Regions from separate parts of the Escherichia ruysiae genome, predicted to be linked through region 3. Evidence: predicted binding sites of a transcription regulator. Region 3 holds the regulator's gene; each other region holds the start of a gene.
The links. Region 3 encodes Fur, which represses iron uptake genes when iron is present. Its sites were predicted from a motif close to ATAATAATGAGAACNACTATCAA; they were not measured.

Region 1: sodA (superoxide dismutase [Mn]) is a predicted target of Fur. The motif match lies at 1,331-1,353, and genes of this name have one in related genera.
Region 2: fhuF (siderophore-iron reductase FhuF) is a predicted target of Fur. The motif match lies at 3,208-3,230, and genes of this name have one in related genera.
Region 4: sufA (Fe-S cluster assembly scaffold SufA) is a predicted target of Fur. The motif match lies at 2,034-2,056, and genes of this name have one in related genera.

The regions. Positions count from the first base shown of each region.
Region 1 is NZ_JAVIWS010000001.1:2,455,301-2,460,093, forward strand. Features, by position in the region: gene kdgT (2-keto-3-deoxygluconate transporter) at 1-378, opposite strand, end outside; gene sodA (superoxide dismutase [Mn]) at 638-1,258, opposite strand; gene rhaT (L-rhamnose/proton symporter RhaT) at 1,543-2,577, shown strand; gene rhaR (HTH-type transcriptional activator RhaR) at 2,574-3,422, opposite strand; gene rhaS (HTH-type transcriptional activator RhaS) at 3,495-4,331, opposite strand; gene rhaB (rhamnulokinase) at 4,619-4,793, shown strand, end outside.
Region 2 is NZ_JAVIWS010000001.1:3,269,919-3,274,711, forward strand. Features, by position in the region: gene RGV86_RS15830 (threonine/serine exporter family protein) at 1-326, opposite strand, end outside; gene RGV86_RS15835 (helix-turn-helix domain-containing protein) at 944-1,669, shown strand; gene bglJ (DNA-binding transcriptional activator BglJ) at 1,627-2,304, shown strand; gene fhuF (siderophore-iron reductase FhuF) at 2,341-3,129, opposite strand; gene RGV86_RS15850 (DUF1435 domain-containing protein) at 3,270-3,506, shown strand; tRNA gene RGV86_RS15855 (tRNA-Leu) at 3,545-3,631, opposite strand; tRNA gene RGV86_RS15860 (tRNA-Leu) at 3,665-3,751, opposite strand; tRNA gene RGV86_RS15865 (tRNA-Leu) at 3,780-3,866, opposite strand; gene rsmC (16S rRNA (guanine(1207)-N(2))-methyltransferase RsmC) at 4,167-4,793, opposite strand, start outside.
Region 3 is NZ_JAVIWS010000001.1:4,046,880-4,051,672, reverse strand. Features, by position in the region: gene seqA (replication initiation negative regulator SeqA) at 1-486, opposite strand, end outside; gene ybfF (esterase) at 671-1,435, shown strand; gene ybfE (LexA regulated protein) at 1,575-1,868, shown strand; gene fldA (flavodoxin FldA) at 2,008-2,538, shown strand; gene uof (fur leader peptide) at 2,748-2,834, shown strand; gene fur (ferric iron uptake transcriptional regulator) at 2,827-3,273, shown strand; gene RGV86_RS19395 (ChiQ/YbfN family lipoprotein) at 3,369-3,701, opposite strand; gene chiP (chitoporin ChiP) at 3,751-4,793, opposite strand, start outside.
Region 4 is NZ_JAVIWS010000001.1:218,102-222,894, forward strand. Features, by position in the region: gene ydiJ (D-2-hydroxyglutarate dehydrogenase YdiJ) at 1-847, shown strand, start outside; gene menI (1,4-dihydroxy-2-naphthoyl-CoA hydrolase) at 844-1,254, shown strand; gene RGV86_RS01195 (YdiH family protein) at 1,354-1,542, shown strand; gene sufA (Fe-S cluster assembly scaffold SufA) at 2,095-2,463, shown strand; gene sufB (Fe-S cluster assembly protein SufB) at 2,472-3,959, shown strand; gene sufC (Fe-S cluster assembly ATPase SufC) at 3,969-4,715, shown strand; gene sufD (Fe-S cluster assembly protein SufD) at 4,690-4,793, shown strand, end outside.

The DNA of each region.
Region 1 (4,793 bases), 1.6 Mb from region 3:
GTAAAGTCCGCCGTTGGTCATATCCATCGCCGCCACCAGCGCCAGCGTTGAAAGTCCGGCAAAGAATCCAACTTCAACACCATGTTCAGGAATAATGCGTGAAGCAATTGCCGCAACCACCCACGCCACGGCAATTTTAGTTACCACCAGCGTACCGGATTTACGCAATACCGTTCCCGTCGCACTTAATTTTATCGATGCCCCCATGCAGAAAAACCACACCGCCAGAATCGGCACCGTGCCGGTAATCATTCCATTTGTGAATGAACCAAAGTATTTTCCCGCCCCTGGCGAGAAAGTGTGACACAGTGCGCCAAGGAACAGCGGGACGAGCATCATCCCTCCTGGGATTTTCTCTATCGTGTGTTTTATCTGCATTTTCATCACCTATCGGCATATTTTTATAGGCTGATGCATAAGTCCTTCACGATGCATCAGTGTTGATGGAAATGAAGATAGACATTCAACAGAGCAATAAAAGTGATCAAAACCACATCAATTGAAACGTTGTTTTATTTTTATAGGATCATTGTTTTTATTTTGAAATTGATCACAAAAAAACCACCGCTATGTGCGATGGTTTGTTTTTTATGCTGAAAAACGGCGTAAACGCCTCATTGCAGTAGGCAATATGCGATTATTTTTTCGCCGCGAAACGTGCCGCAGCTTCGTCCCAGTTCACCACGTTCCAGAACTCTTTGATGTAGTCCGGACGGCGGTTCTGGAATTTCAGGTAGTAAGCGTGTTCCCACACATCCAGACCCAGAACAGGGAAGCCGGAAGCGCCAGAAATGGCTTCGCCCATCAGCGGGGAGTCCTGATTAGCAGTAGAAACCACCGCCAGTTTATCGCCTTTAAGCACCAGCCATGCCCAGCCGGAACCAAAGCGGGAAGCTGCCGCTTTCTCAAATTCTGCTTTGAAGTTATCAACGGAACCGAAATCACGTTCGATAGCCGCTTTCAGGTCGCCCTGCAAAGTCGTGCCTTTTTTCAGGCCTTTCCAGAACAGGCTGTGGTTGGCGTGACCACCAGCGTTGTTGCGCAGCACGGTTTTTTTGTCTGCTGGCAGCTGATCCAGTTTGGTGATCAGCTCTTCAACCGGCAGGTTGGCGAATTCTGGCAGGCTTTCCAGCGCCGCATTGGCGTTGTTGACGTAAGTCTGATGGTGCTTGGTGTGGTGGATTTCCATGGTCTGCTTATCGAAGTGCGGTTCCAGGGCATCGTAAGCATACGGCAGGGATGGCAGGGTATAGCTCATATTCATCTCCAGTATTGTCGGGCGGCCGATTGTTAATGCCGCGTAAGCAGTTGGTTCATTATAGTTAATTAAATGATATTGAAAATGATTATCAATGCCGTACTTTTCATAGGGGAATGGTTTTGCAGGGAAATGTCCGAGATGTGAACCAAATCACCCACTTAATGCCGTGATTGCCAGTAAATCGACAACGGCGGCAACAGGCGAAAGGTTAATCGACAGCACGATTTTTACACTCATCTCGTCGGAGATGTGACGCGACGAAAAATGATGAGGATAAGAAGATGAGTAACGCGATTACGATGGGGATATTTTGGCATTTGATCGGCGCGGCCAGTGCAGCCTGTTTTTACGCTCCGTTCAAAAAAGTAAAAAAGTGGTCATGGGAAACCATGTGGTCTGTCGGTGGGATTGTTTCGTGGATTATTCTGCCGTGGGCCATCAGCGCCATGCTACTACCTGATTTCTGGGCATATTACAGCTCGTTCAGTCTCTCTACCCTGCTGCCTGTTTTTCTGTTCGGCGCTATGTGGGGGATTGGTAATATCAACTACGGTCTGACCATGCGTTATCTCGGCATGTCGATGGGGATAGGTATCGCCATTGGCATTACGTTGATCGTCGGTACGCTGATGACGCCAATTATCAACGGCAATTTCGATGTGCTGATTAACACCGACGGTGGGCGCATGACGTTGCTCGGCGTACTGGTGGCGTTGATTGGCGTGGGGATTGTGACTCGCGCCGGGCAGTTGAAAGAGCGCAAAATGGGCATTAAAGCCGAAGAGTTCAACCTGAAAAAAGGGCTGGTGCTGGCGGTAATGTGCGGCATTTTCTCTGCCGGGATGTCTTTTGCGATGAACGCCGCAAAACCGATGCATGAAGCGGCTGCCGCGCTGGGTGTTGATCCACTGTATGTCGCTCTGCCAAGCTATGTTGTCATCATGGGTGGCGGCGCGATCATCAACCTCGGTTTCTGTTTTATTCGTCTGGCAAAAGTGAAAGATTTGTCGCTAAAAGCCGACTTCTCGCTGGCAAAACCGCTGATCATCCACAACGTATTGCTCTCGGCACTGGGGGGTTTGATGTGGTATCTGCAATTCTTTTTCTATGCCTGGGGACACGCCCGCATTCCGGCGCAGTATGACTACATCAGTTGGATGCTGCATATGAGTTTCTACGTATTGTGCGGCGGTATCGTCGGGCTGGTGCTGAAAGAGTGGAACAATGCGGGACGCCGTCCGGTTACCGTATTGAGCCTCGGTTGTGTGGTGATTATTGTCGCCGCCAACATCGTCGGCATGGGCATGGCAAGTTAATCTTTCTGGGAGTTGCGATGACGCCACTGGCTGGGCGTCATCCCAGTTTCCCGGGTAAACACCACCGAAAAGTAGTTACTGTCTTCAAAGCCACATTCTGTCGAAATATCACTGATTAACAGGCGGCTATGCTGGAGAAGATATTGCGCATGGCACACTCTGACCTGCCGCAGATATTGATTGATGGTCATCCCGGTCTGCTGGCGAAATTGCTGGCGCAAGACGCGTTCACTGCACGCCGCCTCATCACAAAATTTATCCAGCACAAAAGGACTTTTCAGGCTGGCCGCCAGTCGGGTAATCAGCTTATCCAGCAACGTTTCGCTGGATGTTGGCGGTAACGAATCACTGGTGTAGCGATGACGTTTCAAAAGCATCACCAACTGCCCGAACAGTAACTCCGCCATTTCGTTGGCAAACGGCGCGGGCTGATTGCTTTCGTGCTCAAGCTGCCCGATAACCTGCCGCACCAGCGCCATGCCCGCACTGCCTAAACGCCAGTGTGGTTGTCCTGCGCTGGCGTTAAACCCTGGAATCGCCCCCTGCCAGTCGAGATTAAGCGTCAGCCGCTCCGGGCAATAAATAATGTTCTGCAAAACCAGATCGTTAACGGAAGCGTAGGAGTGTTTATCGTCTGCGTGGATATAAAAGAGATCGCCACGAGTAATACGATGAGGACGATCGTTGAGCACGTGCAAACCGTTACCGCGCCAGACGATCACCAGTTCACAAAAATCATGTGTATGCTCGGCAAAGACATCCTGCGGATAACGATCAGCCACAGCGACCGCCTGCTGTTCGCTGGCAAAAAAATCTTTTTTACGAAGGACAAACTGATGAGCCACCGTGCCACCTCAGCCAGAAGACGTGTTTGATTATTCATAAACTGGCGTGGAAATACGTTGAGAAGATTCGCGTTATTGCAGAAAGCCATCCCGTCCCTGACGAATATCACGCGGTGACCAGTTAAACTCTCGGCGAAAAAGCGTCGAAAAGTGGTTACTGTCGCTGAATCCGCAGCGATAGGCGATGTCAGTAACGCTGGCCTCGCTGTGGCGTAACAGATGACGCGCTTTCACCAACCGTAAACGGTTAAGGTAACGCTGGGGCGTCAAACCAGTTTGCTGTTTTAACTGACGATGCAATGTACGTAGTGACAAAGAAAATTGATCCGCCATCATTTCCCAATTCACCTCGTCGGCAAAATGCTCTTCCAGCCAGGCCAACAACAAGTTCAGACGCGATTCGCGACTTTCCATGCTCTCCTGCAAACTGTTTTTACGCAGCAAGAGCAGTAATTGCATAAACAAAATCTCACCGCTGGCTTTCGAGGGTAAATCATTCGTTCTTTCCTGCTGTTCCAGTTGCGAAACCAGTTGCCGTACCTGCTGCAATATGCTGTGGCTCACGCGCCAATGGGACGGATATTGCCCGTCTTGTTCTTGCGGCAGAAGCTGATGCAGCCCGGCGAGAAACTGAAATCTATCCGGTGAGCGATACAGCACATTGGTCAAATACAGATTGTCCGTATGTTCGTATAAATGCCGATCATGATCGCGCACGAAACAGATTGTTCCACCGGAGATGGTATAAGGCTGCCCATTGAAAATGTGGATACCCGTGCCGTGTTCGACAATCACAATCTCATGGAAATCATGGTGATGTTCAGGAAAATCCACCTGTGGAAGCCGGGGTTCTATTGCCACAGACACGTTACCAGACGGAAAAAAATCCACGCAATGTAATACGTCCATATAAGCCTCCTGATGCCGTCAACATGGCGGAATAGTAATCAAGCGATTTGGTTCTTACCTTAAATTTTCGACAGCAAAACACGTAAAAAATGTCTATTTTTCAAGATAAAGCGTGATTTTTCAGAAAATGCGGCAAACATCACACCACCACAATTCTGAAAATTGTGAACGCCATCACGTTCATCTTTCCCTGGTTGCCAGTGGTGTATTTTCCTGTCAGTAACGAGAAGGTAGCGAAGTCGGGCGCTTCTTAGACTGGGCGTAATGAAACCTAGAAGGATCTCATTATGACCTTTCGCTACTGCGTCGCTGTTGATCTCGGCGCATCCAGTGGGCGCGTAATGCTGGCGCGTTACCACCGTGAATGTCGCAGCCTGACGCTGCGTGAAATCCATCGTTTTACCAATGGGCTGTATTACCAGAGCGGTTATGCCACCTGGGATGTCGATAGTCTGGAAAACG
Region 2 (4,793 bases), 780 kb from region 3:
ATTTGGCTAAAACGCTTCTCCACACCTTTGTAATCCAGCAATTTGTGTTCCGCCAGAATCACAATGTGTTGTACTTCAGTAACCACATGCATATTAATGCCGCGATCCTGATTTTTACGTGTCGAGGTTAAACATTGACCATCTTTAATGGTGGTTAGCACAATTGCGTTGGAAGAGATGGAGCTTTCAACGCAGTCCATCCCCAGCGCGCGCCCAAGTCTTGAAGAAAGCTCATCCACCAGTGCGCTTTCCGCCCCGTGCTGCAAAAGAAATAATCCGCACTGGATACATAACCGTGTTACGGCTCGCTGTTGCTCAGTTTGCATAACTCGCCCTTTGTCATAGACGTGCTGCGTATTGTTCAAATAATGAGACCCCATTTGTATCATGAAGCGCGGTTGTTTTGGGGTTGGTTAAGATCAAAATTGCGCTGATTAATTCTGGTTATGGCGACAGGAAGCGATCTGCGTCAGAGGTCAAATAAATATCCTCATGAATATTATCACTGAAATGAATTTATAGTTTTGTTTTTACTCGTTTGGCTAATAGCAGGGAAAATCAATTTTTCGAATCTGGATAAGAAATATCTTTCAGTTTTTATTGATTTTTTTGTTGCTCTTTCGGTCTAAAGGTCTTGATTTTCGCCTTTGACCATTATTTTGAATGATATCGTAAACTGATTGGATTTGTGGTTTTTGATTAAGTATTTCTAACAACATAATTTAGATATTTTAAATGTGTCAGAGGTATTTTACCAGGTTATTATTTGATGCTAGCCTCCTGAAACATACAAAGGATTTTTGGTGTGTCAGGGGTAAACTGATATGGAAGTGAATGCTAAGGATAATTTATTCGCTAGAACTATTAATTTGTTGGATTAATTTAGGGGGTGAATATCCTGAATTAACCATCATGATTTATAGAGAGTGGATATGGAGGATATATGTTGCCAGGATGCTGCAAAAATGGAATTGTTATCAGTAAAATACCCGTTATGCAGGCAGGATTAAAAGAGGTCATGAGGACCCATCTACCTGAATATGAAATAACGAGTAGCGCCTCTGCGGAGGAGTTAACCTTATTACAATTACGTCGTGCTGGGTTAGTGGTTGCCGATTTATCCGGCGAAACGGAAGACCCGCGTTCCGTTTGTGAACATTACTATTCATTGATCTCACAATACCGGGAAATACATTGGGTTTTCATGGTTTCGCGTGCCTGGTACTCCCCGGCAGTAGAACTGCTTATGTGTCCAACAGCGACGTTACTGTCGGATATTGAACCCATTGAGAATCTGGTTAAAACCGTTCGTTCCGGTAATGCGTATGCGGATCGTATCAGCGCGATGCTGACCTCTCCGACAATGGCTGAAACTCAGGATTTTAGATATCGCACCGTCGTTCTGACGCTTTCAGAGCGTAAGGTACTGCGGCTGTTAGGCAAAGGATGGGGCATCAACCAGATAGCTTCATTGCTCAAGAAAAGTAATAAAACTATCAGCGCACAAAAAAACAGTGCGATGCGTCGGCTGGCAATTCACAGCAATGCTGAGATGTATGCATGGATAAATAGCGCACAGGGTGCAAGAGAACTTAACTTGCCTTCTGTTTATGGAGATGCCGCAGAATGGAACACAGCCGAATTAAGAAGAGAAATGTCGCACTCGTAGAAAAATGCGTCATGAGCAGTATCGGTATTGAGAGTTTATTCAGAAAGTTTGCGGGTAACCCTTATAAGCTCCACACCTATACCAGTCAGGAGTCGTTTCAGAATGCAATGTCGCGGATCTCGTTCGCGGCGGTCATTTTTTCTTTTTCTGCCATGAGAAGTGAGCGCAGAGAAGGATTATCTTGCCTGACTGAGCTGGCGATTAAATTTCCGCGTACCCGACGTTTGGTTATTGCAGATGATGATATTGAAGCACGGTTGATTGGTTCATTATCTCCATCTCCGCTGGACGGAGTATTAAGTAAAGCATCGACGCTGGAAGTTTTTCATCAGGAGTTGTTTCTGTCATTAAATGGTGTGCGTCAGGCGACAGATCGGCTGAATAATCAGTGGTACATTAACCAAAGCCGGACGTTAAGCCCAACGGAGAGAGAAATATTGCGTTTTATGTCGCGTGGCTACTCAATGACACAAATTGCCGAGCAGCTTAAACGCAATATTAAAACGATCCGGGCGCATAAATTTAATGTGATGTCGAAACTGGGCGTCAGTTCTGATGCGGGGTTGTTGGAGGCCGCAGATATTCTGTTATGTATGCGGCATTGCGAAACAAGTAACGTGTTGCATCCCTTTTAATATGCTTAATGCCGGGTTATCGTCCCGGCAAAGTTTTTATTTCAGCGTACAGTCACCACATTGCTGCACATCCGGTAGGCGATAACGCTGGCAGCAGGTACGGCGTACCAGCAGACCATCGCGTAGCACTACTGTACGCCAGAGTGGATTATCTTCACCTGTAGTGAGCGTTTTCTCAAAAAACAGGGCATGACGCAGCGATTCAACCGCTGCCTCGCCGAGCAACTGCTTCATCTCTGTCAGATACCAGTTGATCAAATAACCGGTATTACTCCAGATGAGTTTGCCGTTGATCTCTCCAGTTGCTTCTAATGCCTGCACTACCGGGACAAGCGCCTGGCTGATTAACGTTTCCATTCGTTGTTGTGGAGAATGCGTTGTTGCGTTTTTATCTTCACATACATCGACCCAGAAACAGGCTGCGCGCCCGGTTTCGTGAAACTCAACGTGGAAATGTTCTGGAGAAAGGTCTAACGCTTTTTCCTGCGTCAGCAGCGCCAGCATTAAGGGTGGCACCATCAGGCCGATATACCATTGCGCCCAGAGTGAGATCAGCGGTTTGTTCTCACGGATCATCATCGGTTGATTACGGTAGATATGATCGGAATAGACCGCCAGTAGAGAACGTAGCGCATTCGGTGATGACCATTGCGCCAGTGTCATGGCGTTAAGCGGGGCGGGTTCATCCAGACGGATAAACTCCAGCAAATGTCCACGATGTTCTGCGATCGTCGCCCGTACTGATTCCGCAAGCCCAGCATTCTGCGGCTGGAGATGCGTTCGCCAGATAACATCTTCATAGAGCGGTGCAGAACGATAGGCCATAATCGTGATAGTAATCTAAATGATAATGATTGCTAATCCTAGCGATAGGTTTGCCCGATAGCAAGGGATTTCTCTGGCTTGCAAATGATAAAAATTATCATATGATATTGGTTATTATTATCGCTTTGAGAGATTAAACCATGTTGCAACGTATGCTGGGCAGTGGTTGGGGAGTGTTGCTGCCGGGATTGCTGATTGCAGGGATGACGTATGCGGATTTATCGCCGGATCAGTGGCGGATTGTCATTCTGATGGGATTAGTGTTGACGCCGCTGATGCTATATCACAAACAGTTACGGCATTACGTTTTACTACCATCGTGCCTGGCGCTTATTTCTGGCGTCATGTTAATGATAATAAAGTGGAATCAGGGATGAAAAAGCAGGGAAGAAACAAGAGAGGAAGTAAAGATAATTGGTGCGAGGGGGGGGACTTGAACCCCCACGTCCGTAAGGACACTAACACCTGAAGCTAGCGCGTCTACCAATTCCGCCACCTTCGCACAGTCATCTTACTTTTTTGATATCGCCTCGTTTGGTGCGAGGGGGGGGACTTGAACCCCCACGTCCGTAAGAACACTAACACCTGAAGCTAGCGCGTCTACCAATTCCGCCACCTTCGCCCAGTGCGAGCAATATCAACGTGGTTTTTGGTGCGAGGGGGGGGACTTGAACCCCCACGTCCGTAAGGACACTAACACCTGAAGCTAGCGCGTCTACCAATTCCGCCACCTTCGCATACCATCAATTCTTAAAAAGAATTGCTACCACGGAGGCGCATTCTAGTGGTTTTCAGCTTTTCGTCAATAGTTAATTATCGACTGATGTGTAATTGCTGGAAAAATGGTCATCAGGAGGCTAACGTGCAGGTTTTGTATGTCGGATAAGGCGTTCACGCCGCATCCGACATGGTATGTGGGTGCAGATGCCAGATGCGACGCTGGCGCGTCTTATCTGGCCTACGAAGGGCTAATGTGCAGGTTTTGTAGGTTGGATAAGGCGTTCACGCCGCATCCAACAAGGCTTGCGGCGAGAGACTTAACCTTTCTTCGCCTGGCGGGTCATAATCGCGCGATATACCTTGAAACGCCCGGTTTGCGCAATGACTTCGTGGAAGCCAAATGTCTCATCCAGCACGTCCGGGTAAGGCAGGAAGGCGTTCGCCACAATTCGTAACTCGCCGCCGCTGTTAAGATGACGCACCGCGCCGCGAATCAGCGTTTGTGCTGCATCCAGGCTGGTTTGCATCCCATCATGGAACGGCGGGTTGGAGATGATCATATCAAAACGACCTTTCACTTCGGAAAAGACGTTACTGGCAAAGACTTCACCTTCAACACCGTTGGCCGCAAGCGTCGCACGGCTGGCTTCTACCGCCGGGGCAGAGACATCGCACAGAGTGAGACGAATCTTCGGCGAGTGGCGCGCAAACGCAACTGAAAGCACACCTGCACCGCAGCCGACATCCAGCACTTTGCCTTTTGTGTGCGGGGTTAATGTCGAGAGCAGCAGCTGGCTGCCGACATCCAGACCGTCGCGGCTAAACACGCCAGGCAGCGTTTTGACCGTCAGTCCATCTACGTTATATTCGCCCCAGAATTTATCCGCATCGAACACTGGCTGCTTTTCCAGACGACCAAAATAGAGGCCGCAGCGACGGGCGCT
Region 3 (4,793 bases):
GTGTTCGATCATGCTGCATTTACGGCCGGTGTTAGTGTTGGTGATCACCCAATACGGCGTGCCTGGCACATGTTTCGGCTTGGTCTGATTACCATTTTTCAGCAGCGTTTGTTCATCTGCCGCAAAGTAAACGCGCGTGCGACCATGCAACGATTCCGTTGCCTCGGCAAACGCCTGAGCGTCAAGAGAATATAGTGTAGACAACAGCAGCATAAAGCGGTTGACCGCGCGCTTCTGCTCTGCGTATTCATCGGAAAGCAGAAGTTCACGCATTGCGCGTACTTTGTCTTTAATCGTTTTGATCGGCTTCGCTTCGACGATAGCAGGCGACGCAATGCGAACCTCTTTCGTCACCGGAGCAGCAGGCTGTGATGCGGCGGAAAATTTCAACATGCGCCGTAAAATGTCGGATGCGCTCTCGCCGATATGCTTAGTGTGGCTGGCAATATAGCTGTAGAGTTCATCATCAACTTCAATCGTTTTCATCTTAATCCAGTGCGGTGTCTTAGCTGAATACAAGTCGCCAGGAGTATATGAATAAATCCCGGCAGCGGATAGCGTCAAGCCTGGCTTGCAGAAAAACTCGGATTAAACCTTATTTGTTGCAGCCCTGTGGCACAATGGTCAACATAATACCCTAACCCGACTTCGCGAAAAAAAGAACTTTGCCATGAAATTGAATATCCGCGCGCAATCTGCACAAAACCAGCATAATAATTCTCCCATCGTCCTCGTCCACGGTTTGTTTGGTAGTCTCGACAACCTCGGCGTTCTGGCGCGCGACCTGGTGAGCGACCACAATATTATCCAGGTCGATATGCGTAACCACGGACTTTCACCGCGCGATCCTGTGATGAATTATCCAGCAATGGCGCAAGATCTGCTGGATACGCTGGATGCACAACAGATCGAAAAAGCGACGTTTATCGGTCACTCTATGGGCGGTAAAGCCGTTATGGCGCTAACTGCACTAGCCCCCGATCGCATCGATAAGCTGGTGGCGATCGATATTGCGCCGGTTGATTATCACGTGCGTCGTCATGATGAGATTTTCGCCGCCATCAACGCCGTCAGCGAATCCAGCGCGCAAACACGACAGCAGGCAGCAACGGTGATGCGCCAACATCTGAATGAAGAAGGGGTGATTCAGTTTCTGCTGAAATCTTACGTTGATGGTGAATGGCGTTTTAACGTGCCAGTGTTGTGGGATCAGTATCCGCATATTGTTGGCTGGGAGAAAATCCCGGCATGGGATCACCCTGCCCTGTTTATCCCCGGCGGTAATTCACCGTATGTCACTGAACAATATCGTGATGATTTACTGGCGCAATTCCCGCAGGCACGGGCGCATGTGATTGCGGGTGCGGGTCACTGGGTACACGCCGAAAAACCTGATGCGGTACTGCGCGCCATCCGTCGCTATCTCAATGATTAACGCAACTGATTAAAAACCCAGCGTCCGCGTCGCTTTCCGCGCGTGGGCGTTGGCGTGACTCATCGCGCTGATGTATTATGGCGCGCTATCCATCCGGGCAGACGCCCGGCTGATTGTTTCCCCCGAAGTCACCAAGATCATGGCCAAAGAACAAACGGACCGTACGACATTAGATCTGTTCGCGCACGAGCGTCGACCGGGACGACCGAAAACCAATCCGCTTTCGCGCGATGAACAGCTGCGTATTAATAAACGCAACCAGCTAAAACGCGACAAAGTACGTGGTCTTAAGCGTGTCGAACTGAAGCTGAACGCGGAAGCTGTCGAGGCGCTGAATGAGCTGGCAGAGTCGCGCAATATGAGCCGTAGCGAACTGATCGAAGAGATTTTGATGCAGCAGTTGGCGGCACTGCGTAGTCAAGGCATCGTTTAAATTTCCACTTTCATGTAGCACAGTGTGCAGTCCTGCCCGTTTGCTGATTCCGCAAGACTGCCTGTTCTGCTATGATTGCCTTTATCCGTGGGCAATTTGCCACCCCCATTTCAATAAGTTTCAAGAGGTTATTTCACTCATGGCTATCACTGGCATCTTTTTCGGCAGCGACACCGGTAATACCGAAAATATCGCAAAAATGATTCAAAAACAGCTTGGTAAAGACGTTGCCGATGTCCATGACATTGCAAAAAGCAGCAAAGAAGATCTGGAAGCTTATGACATTCTGCTGCTGGGTATCCCAACCTGGTATTACGGCGAAGCGCAGTGTGACTGGGACGACTTCTTCCCGACTCTCGAAGAGATTGATTTCAATGGTAAACTGGTTGCCCTGTTTGGCTGTGGCGACCAGGAAGATTACGCCGAATATTTCTGTGATGCATTAGGCACTATCCGTGACATCATCGAACCGCGCGGCGCGACTATCGTGGGTCACTGGCCAACTGCGGGCTACCATTTCGAAGCATCAAAAGGTCTGGCAGATGACGATCACTTTGTCGGCCTGGCTATTGACGAAGACCGTCAGCCGGAACTGACCGCTGAACGCGTGGAAAAATGGGTTAAGCAAATTTCTGAAGAGCTGCATCTCGACGAAATTATCAACGCCTGATGTGATGCGGTGTAGGCTAATGTCTACGCCGTATTAATAGATAATGCCAATCAAAATAATTGCTACAAATTTGTAACTTTTGCCGTAGTACCTGTACAATGTTCCAGTATTGAAGTGGCCTTGCCGATGTAAATGTAAGCTAAGCCACGTTTTTATTAACAATATTTGCCAGGGACTTGTAGTTTTCATTTAGGCGTGGCAATTCTATAATGATACGCATTATCTCAAGAGCAAATTCTGTCACTTCTCCTAATGAAGTGAACCGCTTAGTAACAGGACAGATTCCGCATGACTGATAACAATACCGCCCTAAAGAAAGCTGGCCTGAAAGTAACGCTTCCTCGTTTAAAAATCCTGGAAGTTCTTCAGGAGCCGGACAACCATCACGTCAGTGCGGAAGATTTATACAAACGTCTGATCGATATGGGTGAAGAAATTGGTCTGGCTACGGTATATCGCGTACTGAACCAGTTTGACGATGCCGGTATCGTCACCCGCCACAATTTTGAAGGCGGTAAATCCGTATTTGAACTGACCCAGCAACATCATCACGATCACCTGATCTGCCTCGACTGCGGCAAGGTTATTGAATTTAGTGATGAATCTATCGAAGCGCGTCAGCGTGAAATCGCCGCGAAACATGGTATTCGCCTGACTAACCATAGTCTCTATCTTTACGGTCACTGCGCCGAAGGCGATTGCCGCGAAGATGAGCACGCGCACGAAGGCAAATAAGTCAGCCTGAACGAGAAAAGCCAACCTGCGGGTTGGCTTTTTTATACCAGGGAAATAAGAACAAGCGAGAGTTACAGCCCTCGCTTTTTTTGTTTTTACTGCGTAGCGTTATTACTGCGAATTTCCTGCCAGACTTTATCGCAATCGGCTTTCACTGCCTGGTCGTTACCGGTTTGCGTTGCGCGCAGACACTGCTGATAATCCAGTACCCGCACACTTTCCTGGTCGGCAAACTGCTGATGTTGTTTCTCTTTCTTCAGCACGTTTAACACGCTCTGGCAGGCCTCAATTTTTTCCGGCGAGCCTTGTGCTGTGTTGATGCAGGCGCTGTAAGCTTCTTTCAGACGACTGTCTTCCTGTGGCGCGGTTGATTGCGCACAAGCCACCAGCCCCGATGCCATCATGGCGATGAGAATCAGTTTTTTCATAGCAAATTCCTCAAACGCGCGGCAGGCGAAATACCTGCCGCGTCGGGCATCAGAAGATAGTGAACGGCGCGATAACCATGAATTTCACGTCACGCTCATCCTGGAAGATGTTGCCGTAACCGCCACCCCAGCTTGGGATGTCGGAGTGGTTGTCGTATTCGGTGAAATGCAGTTTGAACATCGTGCCCTTGGCGCGACCGTCCTGAATGGTGTAGACCGCATCCAGACTGTAAGCAGACTCTTCGATAGTCCGGTTTTTGTCGTAGTACGCATCCGGATTGCTCTGCCATGTCGCTGGTTTGGCATCCCATGCATAAACGTAGGAAGCGCCGATGGCGAAGCCGGGAAGATTCCAGTTTTTCAGGTCATACATCGCACCGAAGAAGACCGCTTTTTCGCCGTTGGCGTTAAAGTCAGAGCGGTTATCCCACCAGATATCCAGGCGACCGTTCGAGGAAGCGTAGGTTGGGGTCATACGTTGCAGGAAGTATCCCTGCTGACCATCGGCTTTAACCCAGGTGCCTTCGAGGCGCAAATCCACTACGTCAGCCGCCCGGTAGCCAAAGGTCAACGCCTGCAGCCAGGCGGTGCCGTCATAAAGATCGTTGACGCTGCGATCGTCAACTTTGTCGCGCGTACCGTAGAACTGGTAGCTGGTGGTTAACGGGCTACCGGCGATATCAAATTTATAGCTGGCTTTGGCAAAATATTGATCGATATACCCTTCCGCCTGACCAAACGCCGCTTCCAGTACGAAGTTATTTTTGAAGTCGTACTTCGCCCCGAGGGAGTGCAGATAATCAACTTTGGTGGTTTTATCGTTCTGATAAAACTCATCCATTTCCAGATGCCACGGCGCTTTGTATTCGTTGGTCCACATGTAGGAGAAACTCAACGCACCGGCATCGCCGTAATCAAAATTCGCCCCGGCTTCCGCACCCTGATAAGTACCCGGCATAAAGCTCCAGTGCGGCGCTAACAGCGTCTGACCGGTTGGCTGAATATAACCAGCCCTCGCCCACGCCGGACCGTATTTAAATTTAGCCGCTGCTTTATACAGGCTTATACCGCTTTTATCGCCGGACCAGTCTT
Region 4 (4,793 bases), 3.8 Mb from region 3:
TCTGGTTCGCAAACTGTCGAAAAAACATATCGGCATGGTCGACTTGCCGCTGCTTTCGGTGCCGTCGCTGCAACAACAAATGGTGGGGCATCGCTCGGCAAACATGACGCTGGAACAGCTTGAAGCTCTCAATGCAGAGCAGAAAGCGCGCACGGTGTTGGTGGTGCAAGACCCTTTCACCAGCTATTACGATGCGCAAGTGGTGGCAGATTTTGTCCGTCTGGTCGAGAAATTAGGTTTCCAGCCGGTACTGTTGCCATTTTCACCAAATGGTAAAGCCCAGCACATCAAAGGATTCCTCAATCGTTTTGCGAAGACGGCGAAAAAGACGGCGGATTTCCTCAACCGTATGGCGAAGCTGGGAATGCCAATGGTGGGCGTCGATCCGGCGCTGGTACTTTGTTATCGCGACGAATACAAACTCACTCTCGGCGAGGAACGCGGCGAGTTTAACGTTCTGCTGGCGAATGAATGGCTGGCAAGCGTACTTGAGTCACAGCCAGTGGCTGCGGTCAGCGGTGAACCGTGGTATTTCTTTGGTCACTGTACCGAAGTCACCGCCTTGCCGGGCGCGCCAGCACAATGGGCCGCGATATTTGCCCGTTTTGGCGCGAAGCTGGAAAATGTCAGTGTGGGTTGCTGCGGTATGGCGGGGACTTACGGACATGAAGCGAAAAATCATAAAAACTCGCTTGGGATCTATGAGTTATCCTGGCATCAGGCGATGCAGCGTCTGCCGCGAAATCGCTGTCTGGCGACCGGATATTCCTGCCGTAGTCAGGTAAAACGGGTTGAAGGTACGGGGGTACGCCATCCTGTGCAGGCATTACTGGAGATTATTAAATGATATGGAAACGTAAAATCACCCTGGAAGCACTGAATGCCATGGGTGATGGAAACATGGTGGGATTGCTGGATATTCGCTTTGAACATATTGGTGATGACACTCTGGAAGCGACAATGCCGGTAGATTCGCGGACAAAGCAACCTTTCGGGCTGCTGCATGGCGGTGCGTCCGTGGTGCTGGCCGAAAGTATTGGCTCCGTTGCCGGTTATTTATGTACCGAAGGTGATCAAAAAGTCGTTGGTCTGGAAATCAATGCTAACCATGTTCGATCAGCGCGAGAAGGGCGAGTTCGCGGCGTTTGCAAGCCGCTGCATCTTGGTTCACGTCATCAGGTCTGGCAGATTGAAATATTCGATGAGAAAGAGCGTTTGTGCTGTTCGTCACGATTGACGACCGCTATTTTGTGACGTTGTCACCAGAAAAGTGTGACGCATATTGCCTTTGGTTATTATCTGCACAGTAAACGGTGGTATACTGTGCAGGTCTTGTCTAAAAGCGAGGATGCTATGTCTACTCAACTTGATCCCACCCAACTGGCCATTGAATTTTTACGCCGTGACCAGAGCAATCTTTCACCTGCCCAATATCTCAAACGTCTGAAACAACTAGAACTTGAATTCGCTGATCTGCTTACTCTCTCTTCTGCTGAATTAAAAGAAGAAATCTACTTTGCCTGGCGTTTGGGCGTGCATTGATTCTGGCTGAACGCAGTTAGTGTGCCCCATCGACCTGGATTAACTCCAGTCCAGGTCTGACGACTTTCTTCTGACTTCTCCCATTTTTACCCGCTTGATCTTGTTTAAAAAGAATACAAATCGCAGGTTGTGTTAAAACGCTGGCTTAGCTTTATGAGATTATTCTTATCACCCCTTCAAGAGCTAAGCCACTGTGAGTGCCGGAGATAAGCGCCGGATGGGGTAGAAACCCTTAAGCCTGTGTAGCACAGACTTAAGGGTTTTCTTATTTCTGAACGAGCCACTTTTTTACCTATCTCTTAAATAGTCATTTTCAATACAACTTTTTCTTTTCCATCACAGTCTTAAATGCCCTCCGGTAATAATCATTAACTAACAATGAGATACCTAATTCTTAGCGTGCCTGTTAAGCCGCATATCAGGGTCTATGCTTATTAAATGCAGGCAAAAAGCATGTTTTACGGTAAAGCCCCTGCGTTTGCTGGGTTGAACTGATAATCATTATCACTAACATGCTGTTATACGCTGAAAGCGATGAAGTGAGGTAAATCGATGGACATGCATTCAGGAACCTTTAATCCACAGGATTTCGCCTGGCAAGGCTTAACGCTGACACCCGCAGCGGCGGTGCACATCCGCGAGCTGGTGGCAAAGCAGCCAGGTATGGTCGGCGTGCGCTTAGGCGTGAAGCAAACGGGTTGCGCGGGCTTTGGCTATGTACTCGACAGTGTTAGCGAGCCGGACAAAGACGATCTGCTGTTTGAACACGACGGCGCGAAGCTGTATGTCCCGCTACAAGCAATGCCGTTTATTGATGGCACGGAAGTCGATTTCGTTCGCGAAGGACTCAATCAGATATTCAAATTTCACAACCCGAAAGCCCAGAATGAATGTGGCTGTGGCGAAAGCTTCGGGGTATAGGCGGTACTATGTCTCGTAATACTGAAGCAACTGACGATGTCAAAACCTGGACTGGCGGCTCGCTGAATTATAAAGAAGGATTCTTCACCCAGTTAGCCACTGATGAGCTGGCTAAGGGCATAAACGAAGAGGTGGTGCGCGCAATCTCGGCGAAGCGTAATGAACCGGAGTGGATGCTGGCGTTTCGTCTCAACGCCTTTCGCGCATGGCTGGAGATGGAAGAGCCGCACTGGTTGAAGGCGCAATACGATAAGCTGAATTATCAGGATTATAGCTATTACTCCGCGCCTTCATGTGGTAACTGCGATGACACCTGTGTTTCTGAACCGGGCGCGGTGCAACAAACCGGCGCAAACGCTTTTTTAAGTAAAGAGGTTGAAGCGGCATTTGAGCAGTTGGGCGTACCGGTGCGGGAAGGCAAAGAGGTGGCGGTGGATGCCATTTTCGATTCTGTTTCGGTTGCCACCACTTATCGCGAAAAACTGGCGGAGCAGGGGATCATTTTCTGTTCCTTTGGCGAAGCGATTCATGAGCACCCGGAGCTGGTGAAGAAATATCTCGGCACCGTGGTGCCTGGGAATGACAACTTTTTTGCCGCGCTCAATGCGGCGGTGGCTTCCGATGGTACGTTTATTTATGTACCTAAAGGCGTGCGCTGTCCGATGGAGCTTTCCACCTATTTTCGTATTAACGCAGAAAAAACCGGGCAGTTTGAGCGCACCATTCTGGTAGCCGACGAAGACAGCTACGTCAGCTACATTGAAGGCTGCTCCGCACCAGTGCGTGATAGCTACCAGCTACACGCGGCGGTGGTGGAAGTCATCATCCATAAAAACGCCGAGGTGAAATATTCCACGGTGCAAAACTGGTTCCCTGGCGATAACAACACCGGCGGTATTCTCAACTTCGTCACCAAGCGTGCTCTGTGCGAAGGCGAAAACAGCAAAATGTCGTGGACGCAATCGGAAACCGGTTCAGCCATTACCTGGAAATACCCAAGCTGTATTTTGCGCGGCGATAACTCCATTGGTGAGTTTTACTCAGTGGCGCTGACCAGCGGTCATCAGCAGGCTGATACCGGCACCAAGATGATCCACATCGGTAAGAACACCAAATCGACCATTATCTCGAAAGGGATCTCTGCCGGACACAGCCAGAACAGCTATCGCGGCTTAGTGAAAATCATGCCGACGGCAACCAATGCGCGCAACTTCACTCAGTGCGACTCAATGCTGATTGGCGCTAATTGCGGGGCGCATACCTTCCCGTATGTCGAATGTCGCAATAACAGCGCACAACTGGAGCACGAGGCAACGACATCGCGTATTGGTGAAGATCAGCTGTTTTACTGCCTGCAACGCGGGATCAGCGAAGAAGACGCCATCTCGATGATTGTTAACGGTTTCTGCAAAGACGTGTTCTCGGAACTGCCGCTGGAATTTGCCGTTGAAGCACAAAAACTCCTCGCCATCAGTCTTGAACACAGCGTCGGATAAGGAATAAACATGTTAAGTATTAAAGATTTACACGTCAGCGTGGAAGATAAAGCTATCCTGCGCGGATTAAGCCTCGACGTTCGTCCCGGCGAAGTTCACGCCATTATGGGGCCAAACGGTTCGGGCAAAAGTACCTTATCGGCAACGCTTGCCGGGCGCGAAGATTATGAAGTGACGGGCGGCACGGTGGAGTTTAAAGGCAAAGATTTGCTAGAGCTGTCGCCGGAAGATCGTGCAGGCGAAGGCATCTTTATGGCTTTTCAGTATCCGGTGGAAATCCCTGGCGTCAGTAACCAGTTTTTCCTGCAAACGGCGCTCAATGCGGTGCGTAGTTATCGCGGTCAGGAAACCCTCGACCGCTTCGATTTTCAGGATTTGATGGAAGAGAAAATCGCCCTGTTGAAGATGCCGGAAGATTTATTAACCCGTTCGGTTAACGTTGGTTTTTCCGGTGGCGAGAAAAAGCGCAACGATATTTTGCAAATGGCAGTGCTGGAGCCGGAGTTATGCATTCTTGATGAGTCGGACTCCGGGCTGGATATCGACGCATTAAAAGTGGTTGCCGATGGCGTGAACTCGCTGCGTGATGGCAAGCGTTCATTCATCATCGTGACGCACTACCAACGCATTCTTGACTACATCAAGCCTGATTACGTCCACGTGCTGTATCAGGGGCGAATTGTGAAATCCGGCGATTTCACGTTGGTCAAACAACTGGAGGAGCAGGGTTATGGCTGGCTTAGTGAACAGCAGTAACGTGCTGCAACAGTGGCATCACTTGTTTGAGGCTGAAGGGGCAAAACGCTCCCCGCAAGCGCAGCAGCATTTACAACA